4 regions of the Brevibacillus sp. 1238 genome follow, and region 3 is predicted to be linked to each of the others. Evidence: riboswitches for the same ligand, from Rfam matches in the RefSeq annotation. Region 3 holds a riboswitch; each other region holds the start of a gene.

Evidence for each region. Region 3 has a riboswitch for S-adenosylmethionine ahead of M2298_RS14905 (BMP family lipoprotein). Riboswitches for the same ligand answer to the same signal wherever they lie in the genome.
Region 1: another riboswitch for S-adenosylmethionine. It lies ahead of M2298_RS12540 (2,3-diketo-5-methylthiopentyl-1-phosphate enolase); the one in region 3 lies ahead of M2298_RS14905 (BMP family lipoprotein).
Region 2: another riboswitch for S-adenosylmethionine. It lies ahead of M2298_RS07945 (aminotransferase class I/II-fold pyridoxal phosphate-dependent enzyme); the one in region 3 lies ahead of M2298_RS14905 (BMP family lipoprotein).
Region 4: another riboswitch for S-adenosylmethionine. It lies ahead of M2298_RS22875 (methionine ABC transporter ATP-binding protein); the one in region 3 lies ahead of M2298_RS14905 (BMP family lipoprotein).

Annotation. Positions count from the first base shown of each region.
Region 1 covers NZ_JARXWC010000004.1:331,479-335,279, forward strand. Annotated here, with positions in the region: gene M2298_RS12530 (anti-sigma factor) at 47-1,264, opposite strand; gene M2298_RS12535 (sigma-70 family RNA polymerase sigma factor) at 1,261-1,737, opposite strand; SAM riboswitch class I at 1,938-2,039, shown strand; gene M2298_RS12540 (2,3-diketo-5-methylthiopentyl-1-phosphate enolase) at 2,208-3,422, shown strand; gene M2298_RS12545 (2-hydroxy-3-keto-5-methylthiopentenyl-1-phosphate phosphatase) at 3,419-3,801, shown strand, end outside.
Region 2 covers NZ_JARXWC010000003.1:77,934-81,734, reverse strand. Annotated here, with positions in the region: gene M2298_RS07950 (trans-sulfuration enzyme family protein) at 1-824, opposite strand, end outside; gene M2298_RS07945 (aminotransferase class I/II-fold pyridoxal phosphate-dependent enzyme) at 821-1,984, opposite strand; SAM riboswitch class I at 2,080-2,205, opposite strand; gene M2298_RS07940 (pyridoxamine 5'-phosphate oxidase family protein) at 2,294-2,749, opposite strand; gene M2298_RS07935 (DUF5665 domain-containing protein) at 2,924-3,232, shown strand; gene M2298_RS07930 (hypothetical protein) at 3,239-3,801, opposite strand, start outside.
Region 3 covers NZ_JARXWC010000005.1:281,637-285,437, forward strand. Annotated here, with positions in the region: gene M2298_RS14900 (ABC transporter ATP-binding protein) at 1-1,212, opposite strand, end outside; gene M2298_RS14905 (BMP family lipoprotein) at 1,307-2,350, opposite strand; SAM riboswitch class I at 2,557-2,678, opposite strand; gene M2298_RS14910 (methyl-accepting chemotaxis protein) at 2,766-3,801, opposite strand, start outside.
Region 4 covers NZ_JARXWC010000013.1:28,044-31,844, forward strand. Annotated here, with positions in the region: gene M2298_RS22865 (MetQ/NlpA family ABC transporter substrate-binding protein) at 1-441, opposite strand, end outside; gene M2298_RS22870 (methionine ABC transporter permease) at 498-1,163, opposite strand; gene M2298_RS22875 (methionine ABC transporter ATP-binding protein) at 1,164-2,177, opposite strand; SAM riboswitch class I at 2,288-2,407, opposite strand; gene M2298_RS22880 (Ger(x)C family spore germination C-terminal domain-containing protein) at 2,513-2,863, opposite strand; gene M2298_RS22885 (LCP family protein) at 3,160-3,801, opposite strand, start outside.

The sequences.
Region 1 (3,801 bases), on a different contig from region 3:
CGTTCCACGATGTCAACACCCTTTTTTCGCAAACCGCGCTTCTCTCCTACCAGACGTGCTGAGTGCCGGAAGCAGCCGGGCGATCCCAGTTCCACCAGTCAATTTGGCCGACAAAGGCAGCGGTAATCGACTTCTCATCCTTGAGTTTGAGCAGTTCCTTCGTCGGTCCGGTCAGGACTGCTCCGTAGAGGCGAACGCCTTTTTCCTGCAAGTAGCGATAGCGCTCCTCGACTTGCGGATCGCTTCGCGAGACCAAATATTGTCCCATGTCGCGCGCGAGGCTTTTTTGCTCGACAAGGTAGGCCATTTCCCCCAAAAAGGCTGCCATCCGTCGGCTTCCTTCTCCGTTGACCTGAATCGGAGCCGCTCCGTAATTCAGCTCGTGCTCCGCAAATCCCCATGCTTCTCCCGGCCCCAAGAGCAGGTAGCCGTCTTTTTGGTCTTCGTGCCTGGCTTCCACTCCGGTGTCCACTGCCAACCAGACCGTATCCTGGTTGGCGGAGCTGATGTAGCGGGAGATTCGCTCATAATACTGCTCGTACGTCAAAAAATCAGCAAAAGAGACAGCCAACTGGGCAACGGTTCCTTCGGGGAGCTTCTCCAAAGTCGTCCAGGCTGGCGTGCGCCAATGCGCCAGTTCGTCTGCGTCCGGTTTTTGCCCGCTTTGAAGCGGATAGCGGAAAAACAGCTTTTGCTCCCTCACTCCGTTGGTCCATTGCGGCTTGGCGTTGACGTTCCACAACACGTTGGTGCTTTCAAAGCGGCCTGCGTTTTTGATGTCCGCCCCTACTCGCTCGCGAAGCTCCATCTGGATGCTGCCGTACAGCAGTCCCACCTGCGCGCCGCTGCTGCCCACGCTGACACCCGGCTGCGTAAAATTGACCATGTCCTTCGCTACCCGGTGCAGATCATCGTGCATCGACGACCCTACCCATCCGTTGACGCCCAGAAATACCACGCCAATTACAAACGGGATGGCAAAAGCGTACACGGAACTGAGCAAGCGATTTTTCCATTTTCCCCGCCGGACAATCGCCCTCTGCTTCGCTTCGGAAAGCTGGCTGTGCCCGCCCTCGTCCAGCGCGTCGAGTTCCCGTGGTTGCTGCTCTCCTTCTTCGCCCAGCAAAAGCCGCTCCAGCCGCTCTGCGCATGCCTCATCGGCTGCCAGCTCCTCGCCAAGCCGCTTTGCTTCTTCCCCTGTCAGTTCCCCTCTCAAATAAGCGAGCAGCTTTTGCTCGCGATCATGACCGTTTTGGTGCGTCATGGCCCTTCCTCCTTCCACAGCTTCCGCATCTTTTGCCGACCGCGAAACAGCGAGCGTTTGACGTCCGCCAGTTCGATCTCCAACACCTCTGCCATTTCCGCGTAGGAAAATTGCATGGCTGACAGCAAAATGACCTGTCGTTGCTTGGGCGGCAATTGCTCCAGATGCGCATATGCCTCTTTCCACAATTCCTGAGCGACCAACAGTTCCGCCGGGTCGCTCGCGGATGCGTCCGGTCGTTCCGGCATCTTTTCCATGTAGTCGACCGGGCGGCGCTTTTGCTTGCGGTGCCAATCGATAAAAGCGTGGTAAGCGACCTTGAACAGCCATGGCCTGACCTTTTCGCCGCGGTAGTCTTCCAGGGAGGCATACGCCCGGAAAAAAACCTCCTGCGTCAAGTCCTCCGCATGCCTGGTATCGCGTGTCAGCCGGAAAAGGTAGCGGTATATGTCGTTTACGTGCATCTGGTACACATACTCCAAGCCTACTTTCCCAATGCCTCCACATCCCTTCTTTACGTACCACGCCCTCTAGCGAAAAAAGTTTCACTTCCGGCCACTTTTTCCCTCTCTGCAGAGAGCACATTCCGGCAAAAAACAAAGATTGACTCCGGACAACAGAAGTCATATCATGGGTGTAGCACACACGGCTGACTGGCCTGTGAACCACATAACTCTTATCGCGAGCTGGCTGAGGGACTGGCCCTATGATGCCCGGCAACCGGCGCTATTTTTTTCTTGAATAGCGAAACGGTGCTAATTCCAACGGATAAGAGTCGGTACGAGAAGCGGCATTGCTGCGTCTTCTGTCCCGACTACTGACCCGAGAGATGAGAGGAGACGAGACGTTTTTATAGTCGACAACCGCCTCCCCGCTCTGGGGAGGCTTTTTTACATGCCTGAAAGCTTCACGAAACTTTTCAAGCTGCCCAAGGAGGACTAGCATGAGTGATCAACGCATCCTCGTCACTTATTTGACGCAAGCCAAAGACTTACACAAAAAAGCAGCCGCCATCGCCGTTGGCATGACGGTCGGCTCCTGGACGGATTTGCCCGCAGCGAAGCAAGCTGAGCTGGCTCCTTATCTCGGGGAAGCCGTGAGCGCTACGCCGCTTGAGACATTGGAAAACGGCGAGACGCGCGGACTGATCACCGTCAGCTACCCGACGCGCAATTTTACGCACGACATTCCTTCGCTTTTGACCGGAATCTTCGGGAAACTGTCCATGGACGGAAAAATCAAGCTGGTGGACATCACTTTCCCTGAGTCGTTTCTACAAGCTTTTCCCGGACCAAAGTTCGGCATTGACGGACTGCGCGGACGTTTGGATGCACAAAACCGCCCGCTGTTGATGAGCATTTTCAAATCTTGCCTCGGTCTTCCCTTCGAAGATTTGAAGACGCAATTCCGGGCACAGGCGCTCGGTGGCGTCGATCTGGTCAAAGATGACGAAATCTTCTTCGCAGACGATCGCGCGCCGTTTTTGGAGCGTATCCGCGCCTTCAAGGAGATCGCGCAGGAGACAGAAGCGCAAACTGGCAAGCCTGTCCTCTACGCGGCCAACCTGACTGGCCCGATCAACGAGCTGAACGAAAAAGCAAAGCGTGCCGTGGAAGCTGGCGCAGATTGCCTGCTGTTCAACGTCCTCGCTTTTGGCTTCGATGCCTTGCACCGCCTGGCAGCCGATCCGGACGTCAACATCCCGATCATGGCCCACCCCGCTCTCGCTGGCGCTTACTATCCGTCGCCTGATTACGGGATCGCCACTCCGCTTTTGCTCGGCACCCTGATGCGAATTGCCGGAGCAGACCTGGTGCTGTTCCCGTCGCCATATGGCAACGTCGCCCTGGACAAAACAGAAGCGCTGCAACTGGCGACCAACTTGACCACTCCGCTGGAAGGCGTGCGCCGCTCGTTCCCGGTTCCATCAGCCGGCATCCATCCGGGACTCGTCCCGCAGCTTTATGCGGATTTCGGTCTGGACCAAATCGTCAATGCTGGCGGCGGCATTCACGGACATCCGGGCGGCGCTACCGCAGGGGCCAAAGCGTTCGTCGATGCAATCGCAGCAGTCACGGCTGGACACACCCTGGGAGAAGCGGCGAACCAATCGCCTGAACTGGCGGCAGCCCTGGAGAAATGGGGTGGCGCACGATGAGCAAAAAGCTCGTGCTGTTCTGCGATTTTGACGGAACGATTACGGAAAAAGACAACATCGTCGCGATTGTAAAAAAATTCGCTCCCCCTGAGTGGGAAGCTCTTACCGAACAAATTTTGTCGCAAAAAATCAGCGTACAGGAAGGCGTCGGCAAGCTGTTTCAGCTCTTGCCCTCCTCCCTGCGCCAGGACATTGTGGACTACATCGTGAACGAAGCGACCATTCGCCCCGGCTTTGCCGATTTTGTCCGCTTTTGCCGCGAGGAAGGCATCGAACTGCTGATCACGAGCGGCGGCATCGACTTTTTCGTAAAGCCGATCCTCGCTCCGTTTGATTTGGATCATGTCCCGATTTACTGCAACGGCAGCGACTTCTCCGG
Region 2 (3,801 bases), on a different contig from region 3:
GTATAGTAGACGCGGCTCACTTCGGGGTGGCAAGAAAGCCATTCCGCCAAAACTCCGGCAGACTTCGTGCTGACATCCAGACGCGCTTTGAGCGTCTTCAGCCCTCTCATGACCAGCCAGCAATCCTGAACGCCGAGAACGGCTCCCATGCCGTTTTGGATGAGGTACAGCTGTTCGCCGAGCGCTTCATCGCGGGTTACCGCCAGACCCGCGACAACGTCGCTGTGGCCGCCGATAAACTTGGTTGCACTGTGGATGACGATATCCGCCCCCAGCTCCAATGGCCGCTGATAGTACGGCGTCAGGAACGTGTTGTCCACGATGACGAGCAGGTCATGCTCTTTCGCAATGGCGGAAACGGCAGCGATATCGGTCACTTTCAACGTCGGATTGGACGGAGTTTCCAGATAGACCCCTCTGGTAGCCGGAGTGATCGCCGCGCGCACCGCTTCCGTCTGTGTCGCATCCACAAACGTGACGGAAATTCCCATTCTCGACAGCACTCTCGTCAGAAAACGGAAAGTGCCGCCGTACACATCTTCCGCGACCACGATATGATCGCCCGCCGAAAAGAGCATGAACACACTGGAAATGGCCGCCATGCCGGAAGAAAAGGCGAACCCGCGCGCTCCGCCTTCGAGTGCGGCGATCGCTTCTTCCAGCGCATGTCTCGTCGGGTTCCCCGAGCGGGCGTAATCGTATGTGCCCGGCTGATCGATATCAAACTGATGAAAAGTGGAAGCCTGGTAAATCGGAACCGACGACGCACCTGTAAACGGATCGATGCCTGTGGAGCCATGCAAAACTTTTGTCGCGAAATTCATCGAACAGCCCCCCCAACGACGAGACTTGCATCCAACGCTTGAAACAAATCAGCGATCAAATCATCCGGATGTTCAATCCCCACCGAAAGCCTCAGCAATCGATCGCACACGCCGACATACGCCCGCACTTCCTCAGGGATGTCTGCGTGAGTCTGTGTCGCCGGGTACGTACACAACGACTCTACCCCGCCAAGACTTTCCGCAAAGGAGACGACGCGCAAATTTTGCAGAAACAAGCCCACCTGCTCCTGGGAGCGTACCCGGAACGAAACCATGCCGCTGTATCCGCTCGCCTGGCTCGCCTGAATCTCATGCCCGGGATGCTCTTCCAGTCCGGGATAAAACACTTCGGCAACGGCTGGATGTTCTTTCAGCTTTTTCGCTACCGCGAGCGCATTCGACTGGTGTCTGTCCATGCGCAGCGCCAACGTTTTCATGCCGCGCACCAGAAGCCAGCTATCCTGCGGCCCCAGCACGGCGCCGATCGAATTGTGCAAAAACCGGATTTTTTCCGACAACTCCTCGCCCTTTGTAACGATCAACCCTGCCAGCACATCGTTGTGTCCGCCCAAATACTTCGTTGCGCTGTGCAAAATCACATCAGCCCCAAGCTCTAGCGGGCGTTGACAATAAGGAGTCATGAACGTGTTGTCTACAATCGTCAAAAGCCCGTGTTGCTTGGCCAGGCTGGTTATTTCACGAATATTTGTAATCTGCATGAGCGGATTGGTCGGCGTCTCGACGAAAATCGCTTTCGTCTCTGCGCGCAGCGCCTTGTTCACCGCTTCCAGATCGCGCAAATCTACGTAAGTAAAAGCAAGCCCGTAACGGGAAAGCACTTGTTCAAACAAGCGATACGTCCCGCCGTACAAATCGAGCGATACGATGAGGTGATCGCCTTGGGAAAACAACCCCATTACCGTATGGACTGCCGCCATCCCGGACGCGCAGGCAAAGCCGGCATCGCCTCCCTCTGCCTCAGCGATTGTCTCTTCCAAAACAGAACGGGTAGGATTCGCCGTCCGCGTATAGTCAAAACCTGTGCTCTGTCCCAGCGCCGGATGGCGATAAGCGGTAGCGTAGTAGACGGGGAAGCTCACCGCACCCGTTTTCTCATCTTTGCCTACGCCTGCCTGAATCAATTTTGTTTCCAGTCTCATACCGTAATTCTCTCCCTCCAATGATGTCGAGGGGCATGAAAAAAGCCCCCTTTCCTCTGAAAGAAGGCTTTGTTTACGTCGCCGTAAGCAAGACCTTCTCATCTTTCAGAGTTAAAAAACTCTGCAGGAATTAGCACCATTATCTCCCCGTATGAACGAACATACAGGTGATTGGTTGCCGGGCATCATCGGGCCAGTCCCTCCGCCTCTCTGGATAAGAAGTTTGCTATTCAATTTGAATGACCTAATACTAAAGGATAGCGCTGTTTCTTGTCAACAAGATTTTCCACAAGAGTGTGACAACCGCGCCTACGCTTTTTTCAAGGCGTCCATGACCTGATTGTCCAGCTTCGCTGCGGCATTTTTGTCGTATGTCTTTTCGTACTGAGGCTCTACGGATATGCGCGAACCGTAAAACATCACGTCTCTGACAGAGTCAATCGCAATCTCCGCCATCGCAAGCTTCAGGGGAACCCCTTCCAGCCGTTCTGCCTTTAGCTCGGCGCGCCCGTTGATCGCAAAAGAAGAGCCTGCCCCGATCAAATGCAGCACGACCTGCGGTTCTTTGGCGATATTGGCGAGAATGCGGGAGCGGCTGTCTACAGCAAAACGGATGAGTCCGCTGTTCACAGCAAAAGTCCAGGACAAGGAACTGACGGATGGCGCACCTGTCTCGTGATCGACTGTGGCCAACGTCACAAAGCGCTCTTTTTGCAGGAGCGCGAACAGTTCTTCCGATAAGGTTTGGGATACGGTTTCAGCCATTCGGATGCCTCCTCGTATACTTTTGTACGTCTATTGTACCCCTCCCGCAAGCCGGAGGCAAACCTTTCCTCCCCGCCTTGATTCTGGTCGGCTTTTTCCCTAAACTGGTAGAAAACAATGCTTCCAGGAACAAGGAGGTTGAAACAAGTGGCTCCTACGCCTACAGATCGGCTCATGCACAAAATAGATCAAGTCCTCCACGAGCTTCAGGAAGTGCGGAAAATGAACGAGCGCATGGATAAGATCGCCATGTTTTTGGAGGATATCCGGCTTGCTGATGTCATCCAAAATTACACAGCCCCGCGCAAGCTGCTCTGGATCAATTTCCTCGCAGGTCTTGCCCGGGGTCTTGGTTTGACGATTGGGACTGCTATCGTTCTCGCACTGCTCGGTTCGCTACTGACACAATTTCTCTCGATCCCGATCCTCGGCGACTACATCCGCGAACTGGTCGATTACGTCCAGACTTACAAACAGCCGTAACAGCAGCTACTTGTCTTTCTTTTTGTCACGATCGTCGTCATCTTCGTCACGATCGCGGTCATCGTCGTCCCGATCGTCATCGTCCCATTTGCCATCGTGTTTCTTCCAGAAGCCGTACGCTTTGCCATTCGGATGCTTGTGCTTCTTCTCATCCTCATCATGCTCAGGCGGCGCGACGATGACCTTCGTGCTCAGGACGATGTCTGCTTGCTTGACCAGCTTGTCTTTTACATACAGTTCAAGCTGAATCGCTTTGGCCGTGTACGAGCGATCTTTGTACGTCAATTCCAGCGTGTACTCGCCCTTGTCATTGGGCTTGATCTCTTTTTTCTTGCCGTCTGGTTTAATCGCGAAAAGCTTCGCCTTTTGCTTTTTGTCCCAGCCCTTGACGGTACCTTTCAGTTCGATCTGCTTTTTCTTTATGTCGTGCACAGCTGTGCCCGCAATGCTGTAGTCTACTTCCGGATTGTTGTCCGGTGTCTTTTTCGGCTCAATCGCAATCGAGTCCTCGTCCACCTTTTTCCCGGCCTCATACACTTCGATCACAGCCTTGCTGCTCTTGGCATCCG
Region 3 (3,801 bases):
TCCGCCCGACAAATTCCCGGCAAGCTCCTGAAGCTGCCGCGAACCAGTCTTGATCGCGAATCGCTCCACCCAGCCAGTCACAACCTGGCGAAACGCTTCCCGCAGTACGATGCCGCGCCGATTGAATGCAGGCTTGCGCTGATAGCCCATCAACGCGTTCTCTTCGACACTTTCCAGCTTGGCGGTTCCCCACATATAACGATCCTCGGGAATATGGGCCAGACCCGCTTCCCGGATTGTCGCCACAGATTTGTTGGTGACGTCCTTGCCGCCCAACCGCACCGTTCCCTCCTGTGCCGCCCGCAAACCGCTCACGGCTTGCAGCAACTCGGACTGACCGTTGCCAGAAACTCCGGCAATTCCCACGATCTCGCCGTGATGGACGGTAAAGCTGACCCGGTCGAGCAACGTCTGCTTTTCGCGCACCGACAAATTTTCCACCTGCAAAAGCGGCCCCTGCTCCAAAGCGACGCGCTCACTCAGCTCTTGCAGCTCGCGGCCGACCATCAACCGGGCCAAATCGTCCACATTTGTCTGCTCACGCGCAACCGTACCCGTCACCTTGCCGCCGCGCAGCACCGTGATGCGATCTGCTACCTCCATTACCTCCTGGAGCTTGTGCGTAATCAAAATCACGCTTTTCCCGCTCTCCGCCAGATTGCGAATCGTTTGCAGCAAGTCGCGAACCTCCAGCGGAGTCAACACAGCGGTCGGTTCGTCCAGCACGATGATGTCTGCGCCCTGGTACAGCACTTTCAAAATCTCGACCCGCTGCTGTTCTCCCACCGAGCAATTGGACACTTTTGCCTGTGGATCAATCGGAATACGGAACTTTTCGCTTAGCTCGCGCACTTTTTGCACAGCGTCATGGCGGCGGAAAAACCCGGCCTGCTGCGGTTCGTAGCCAATCACGATGTTTTCGGCCACGCTGAACTCGCCGAACAGCATGAAGTGCTGGTGCACCATCCCGATTCCGTTGCCAATGGCGTCCTGTGGCCCGCGAAAAGCGACCGGCTTGCCGTTTAGCACGATATCGCCGGACGTAGGCTGCTCCATGCCGTACAACATCCTCATCAACGTCGTCTTGCCCGCTCCGTTCTCACCGACGATCGCGTGCACTTCTCCGGCAGCAAGCGAGAACGAGACCTTGTCGTTTGCAATAAAATCTCCGTATTTCTTGGTCATGGCGCGCATTTCCAAACGATAGGTCATCCTTGCTCCCCCTTCTTTACGCTTTCCTTTCGCATATAAGGAAGACCGACTACACAGCCGTAGTCGGTCACAATCAAGCTCTGTGCACTAGCTTTTAGAACGAATCCGGCACTTTGCGGGTACCAGCAATGATCTCTTCACTGATCGCTTTTACTTTGTCCACAACTTCCTGGCCGATGAAAGCGTTCAGCGGTGTTTTGCTTTCGTGAGTCACATACGTTACGCCTACGCCTTTTTCTTTCAATCCGTAGTTGACGACACCTGGTTTGAAAGAACCTTCCACAAACGATTTCACAGTTTCATACGCTGCTGCGTCTGTCCCTTTCAACTGGGACAATACGATGTGCTCAGGGTCAATCGTCGTGCGGTCAACGTCTTGTCCTGCTGTAAAGAAGCCTTTTTCCTTCGCGGCTTCGAATACGCCGAGATCGCCTACCGCAGCTGCTCCGTTGATGAAGTCAGCGCCTTTGGATGCTTGCAGCAGAGCCAGCTCTTTCGCTTTTGCCGGGTCTGTGAAGCTGCCCACGTAGTTTACCAGAAATTCTGCATTCGGATTGGTCGATTTCAAGCCTTCCTGGAATCCGCCTGTCCATTTTTTCAGAAGCGGAATGTCCATTGCGACAACCATGCCGACTTTGTTTGTTTTCGTGGCAAGACCTGCCGCCGCCCCCATCAGGTAAGCTGCTTCCTGCTCGCGGAAAGTAACGCTGCGCACATTTGGCAAGTCCACTACTGTATCAATAATCGCGAAGTTGCGATCAGGGTTTTCTGCGGCTACTTTTTTCAGTGCGTCTTCTGCTTCAAAAGAAGAAGTGATGATCAGGTCGTAGTTTTCCGCTACGGCTACGCGCAAGTTCTCTTCGATCGCACCATGGTCAGTCGACTCGATGCTTTTTACTTCCGCGCCAAATTCTTGTCCTGCTTTTTTCGCGCCCTCGTCCATTTGCTGGAAGAATGGGTTCACGCCGATTTTTTCCGGCAAAATCAAGGCAACGCGTTTCTTCGCTGCACCTTCTTGTCCTGCCGCTTGCTCTTTCGGCTTATCAGTCGATGCGTTCCCGGCAGGTGCATTCCCGCCTGCTGAACAACCCGCAGCCAAAACAGCAAAAGTAGTCAATGCCAACAACAACTTCTTCATGGTGTCTTTCTCCCCTATCTGAACGTTCTCCGTTTTCTCTATCCTAACCATAATGTACGGTTTTTCGACAAAAAGATCAATACTAAACACGAATATTTCACATTAAAATTATTTTATCGTTCGTTATTCCTCCTCTATCCATCCTCCCCTTCTAACGAAAAAAAAACTCTTCCCGAAGGAAGAGTTTGCGTCCGAAGCCGTCCTCTTCCTCATCTGTCAAAACCCCGGTACAGGTTTTGCAGGAATTGGCACCTTTCTGTACATGTCTCGCATGTCCAGTGGTTGCCGGGCTTCATAGGGCCAGTCCCTCCGCCGCTCTCGATAAGGTAGATCATCTATTGAGTTACAATGAACTTATTCTAGCAGAACGCTCTGAAAAAGCAATTGTTTTTTCAGATTGTTTCCGCCAGTTTGTTTATTTCGTTTGAAAGGTTTGCTGGAGTCGATGCGACAAGTTGCTAAGCTCACCCAGCTCTTCGGTAATTTCCCGCACCTTTTGATGCTGATTTTCTGCGGTGGCAAAAAGCTCTTCCAGGTTGGCAACCGATTGTTCGGTGACGGCCGTAATCGTCGACATCTCCATCGCCACTTCGCCTGAACGCATTTTGACCCGGTTCATGCTGGAACCGACATGCTCGGCCGCTTGCAGGAATGCCACCATGCCGGAGCGCACTGCCTCGATCGAAGCCACCGTTTTTACAGCCAGCTCCTGTCCTTTGGCTACAGACGCCTCTCCGTTGCTGATTTGCTGCACAGCGTTCTCGCTCTCCTGATGGAGCGATTTGAGAATTTCCGTAATCTCCTGGGTAGCGGTCGCGCTTTGCTCAGCCAGCTTGCGCACTTCGTCAGCTACTACAGCGAAACCGCGTCCATGCTCGCCAGCCCGCGCTGACTCGATGGCGGCGTTGAGCGCCAAAAGATTCGTTTGCGTGGCAATCTGGTTGATCGCTCCCACGATTTCTTCTACCCGGTTCGCCTGGCGATTGAGCTGGTGAATCGTCGCAGCAGCCACATTGACCGCAGACACGATCTGTTCCATTTGCTGCGAAAGCTCGTTCATCATGCCCACGCTGTCTTTCAGGCGCTGGTTGTTTTGATCGGACTCGCTCTTCATCGCATTCGTCTGCGTCGTTACCGCCACGATCTCCTGGTCGATCGACTGCACTTCTTCTTCGATCTTCACAGTCGAATTGGCCTGCGATTCCATGCCAGTCGCAACTTCGCGAAACGCAATCATCATCTCGTCCGTATTGCGTTTCGTTCCTTCGGCATGCTCGTGCACATGCTCTGTCGTGCGGTCAATCTGCCCCGTCATCTGTTGAATATGTACGAGCATTTCTCCCAGACGGCGTTCTTTTTCCTCTGCTTCCTGTCGGGCGATATTCGCCTTGCTGAGAGAAGCTTGTCCAGCCAGACAGAGGTACGTTACAGCCCCCATCATCATGAGGATC
Region 4 (3,801 bases), on a different contig from region 3:
TGGCAAAGCAATGGTTGCGCCTTCTGCCAGCTCGTCAACGGATTTTACTTTTTTGCTGTAAGCACCGAAAGGCTCGATGTGCACGGCGATTACTGGCTGCAAGTCCATGTTTTGACCTTTATTGAACTCTTCCAGGTAAGGCTTGTGCTGGAAGAAGTTTGCGTCCAGTTGCTTTTCATTCAGCTGTACGTTTGGTTGTACGTAATCGGTAAACTCTTTCACTTCCAGGTTAACACCTTGTTCTTTCAGCTTTGGAGCGATGAACTTCAAAATGGCTGCGTGTGGAACCGGAGAAGCGCCTACTTTCAACGTTACTTCTTGCTGTTGTCCGCCTTGTGCGCCGCCTTCAGTTGGAGTTGGAGCTGTTTCCGTTTTGCTTCCGCACGCTGCCAAGGAAAATGCCAATACGGTAGAAAGTACAGATACGACTAATTTTTTCATAAATGATTTCCCCCTATTTTTTGGTCTGTGTTCTGCAAAGCTTATATGGAAAGACCTTACTTGCGGCTGAATCGCATAACCAGGCGATCCCCCAGCGACTGCAAGATCTGGACCAACACGAGCAAAATAATCACTGTAACAATCATGACATCTGTCTGGAAGCGTTGGTAGCCGTAGCGGATTGCCAAATCTCCCAGCCCGCCGCCGCCGATTACGCCGGACATCGCGGTGTAAGAGACAAGGGCAACTGTCGTGATCGTAATCCCGGCCACCAGACCTGGACGCGATTCAGGAAGCAGCACGTTCCAGATGATTTGCCAGTTGGAGGCTCCCATCGACTGAGCGGCTTCGATGACTCCTCGATCCACCTCTCTCAGCGAGGTTTCCACCAGCCGCGCAAAAAACGGGGCTGCACCGATGACGAGCGGCGGAATCGCTCCGAGTACCCCGAGTGAAGTACCCACAATTACTTTTGTCACAGGAATCAGCAAGATCATCAAAATGATAAACGGTACAGAACGCAGTATATTGACAACGAATGAGGCAATCGCATAAAACACCTGGTTTTGCAAAAGCTGTCCGCGAGAAGTCAGGAACAAAATAATCCCCAGCGGCAAACCAATCAGGATGGTAAACAGTGTCGAGAAGCCAAGCATCGTCAGCGTATCTATTGTTCCCTCGGCGATCTCCGACCAATCCACATTTTCCAAAGTCCAGTCCATCTATATCACCTCTACTTCCAAGCCACGCTGACGCAACGTCTCGATGGTTTTTTCGTTTTGACGGACATCGCCTTCCAGCTCGACGACCAGTTGGCCGTACGGCGTATCCTTCATGCGGGAAATCGTTCCTTGCAAGATGCTGAACACCGTGCCTGTTTCTTGCATCGTCTGGAACAAGATCGGCTGGTACGTCTTTTCCCCCAGGAATGTGACGCGGGCAATCGTGCGGTTTCCTGCCACCTTTTCGTGCGCGACTGCTTCCCGCAGCTCGCTGGAATCGGCCACCTGCTCGACAAATTCCTGTGTCGTCGGATGCTGTGGCTTGAGAAACACGTCCAGAACCTCGCCCGACTCGACAATTTTTCCGCCATCGATGACGCCTACGCGGTCGCAGATGGAACGGATCACGTGCATTTCGTGCGTGATCAGCACGATGGTCAACCCCAGTTTGCGGTTGATATCGAGCAAGAGCGCGAGAATCGAGTTCGTCGTCTGCGGATCGAGGGCGGAAGTCGCTTCGTCGCACAGCAACACTTTCGGATCATTGGCCAGCGCTCGGGCGATGCCTACGCGCTGCTTCTGACCGCCGGACAATTGCGACGGGTACTTGTCCCGATGCGCTTCCAGCCCGACCAGTTTGAGCAGCTCGTCCACTTTTTTCTGGATTTCAGCCTTCGAGCGATTGGCGAGCTTGAGCGGGAAAGCGACATTCTCGCCTACGGTCGCGGAAGACAACAGGTTAAAGTGTTGGAAAATCATCCCGATCTGGCGGCGCTTTTCCTGAAGCTTGCTGTCATCGAGCTTGGTCAAATCCACTCCGTCGACAACGACTTGTCCTGACGTAGGGCGCTCCAACAGGTTGATGCAACGAATCAGGGTACTTTTCCCCGCACCGGAATGCCCGATGATCCCGTAAATTTCCCCTTTATCTATGGAAAGGTCAATCCCGAGCAATGCCGGAATCGTCTTGCCTTGTACTTGATAGCTTTTATGCAGTTGTTGCAATTGAATCAACGCATCCACCTCCCAGCAAAATCTGTCTACATGCCTTGTGAAAAACAGAAAGCCCCTTTTTTCATAAACGAAAAAGGGGCTGCAACGCATGTATACGTTCGCATCCACCCTTCTCATCTATCAAGATCCAACCAATCTTGTAGGAATTGGCACCGCGACGCTCATTTTCGAAAAAATGAACCGGTTGCCGGGCTTCATCGGGCCTGTCCCTCCGCCTCTCTTGATAAGAAAGATTTCCACGTATATTATGTTCGTTTTTCATATTTTCATGATACAAACCGGATTATATCCTTTTTGAAAATATCCCGTCAATAGCAATCCCAGGAAAAACTTTTTTAATCTATCACTCCGTTGCGGATAATGGTTGCCTGAACATGAAAACGAACAGACGCCTGCCGGAAAATTTTTCTCCAGTCGCGGTTCGTCATCTCTTTCAATCCCCTCTGCTGGGCGCGATAGACGATGCCAAATCCCGCCGGATCGACGTCCAGTTGCTGCAATTTTTTGACGACTTTTTGCAGTTCTTTCTCGATTTCCTTTTCCAATGCGTCCTCCATCGTTTTCATCATTTTGCTGTCCTCCAGCTTGATCGGTATCGTCAGTTCAAGGATTCGTGCCTGCAGACGGACGCGCACGTCAAAAACGGGAGGAGATGCTGCCAATGTCTTTTTTCGCAAAGTGCTCATTGTACAATGCCACCCGTATTTGCCCGCCTGAAGGTTTTTTGTCTGATTGCAAATTTGCCTTGTCCCGCATGCCCTTGCTCGTTTCCCCAGTCCCAAGTGCCTTTCGACATGATCGATATTCAGTCTATCCTGATCGATTTCCCTCAGCTTCGGAATAAGCTCGCTGTACACGACTTTGGCATCCGCCATGCGAAAACCATCTATGCAGGAACTCCTGGTCCATCTCCTTCACCCCAATGTGCCTGTGCTGTAGAAAATCATGGATAGTGTGCCCAAATATGCAAAAAAACAGCACGCTACATTCGCGTGCTGTCTGTACTGTCGTCTGTTTTGTTGTCCTCTTGTTGCATCGTTTCAGTCGGCGGCTCAAGCTTTTCCTGAATGAACGACTGAATCTGGTCTACGTCGGGAATGAGCACGGCTCCTGCCTTGTGCGATTCCCGGAACATTCCCATCGGCGGCAGCTGATAGTTGCCCGGTTGCATCGTATCGAGCTTCAAGCCGAGCGCGGACAGCTTCAGCATGTCCATGGAGCTGATGTTCGTCTGGATGTACGGCGCCACTTGTTTGAGGATGGACGGCAACTGGATCAGGGATGTGCCGCTCTTCATCTGGCTCGCTACAGCGGCGAGCAATTTGCGCTGACGCTCGGTGCGCGTATAGTCGGATGTGGCGTCATGGCGGAAACGGACGTACTGCAACGCCTTGTTGCCATCCAACTGCTGCACACCTTTTTTCAGATTGATATCGTAGACGCCTTTATCTGTCGGGTCATGGTAATACATGTTTTTCTCTACGTCGATCTCGACGCCGCCCACCGCGTCGATCAGCGCCTTGAAGCCTTCGAAATCGGTAATGACGTAGCGATCCACAGGAAGTCCGGTAAACTGGCTGACCGTCTTCATCGCCAGCTCAGGCCCGCCGTCTACAATCGCCGA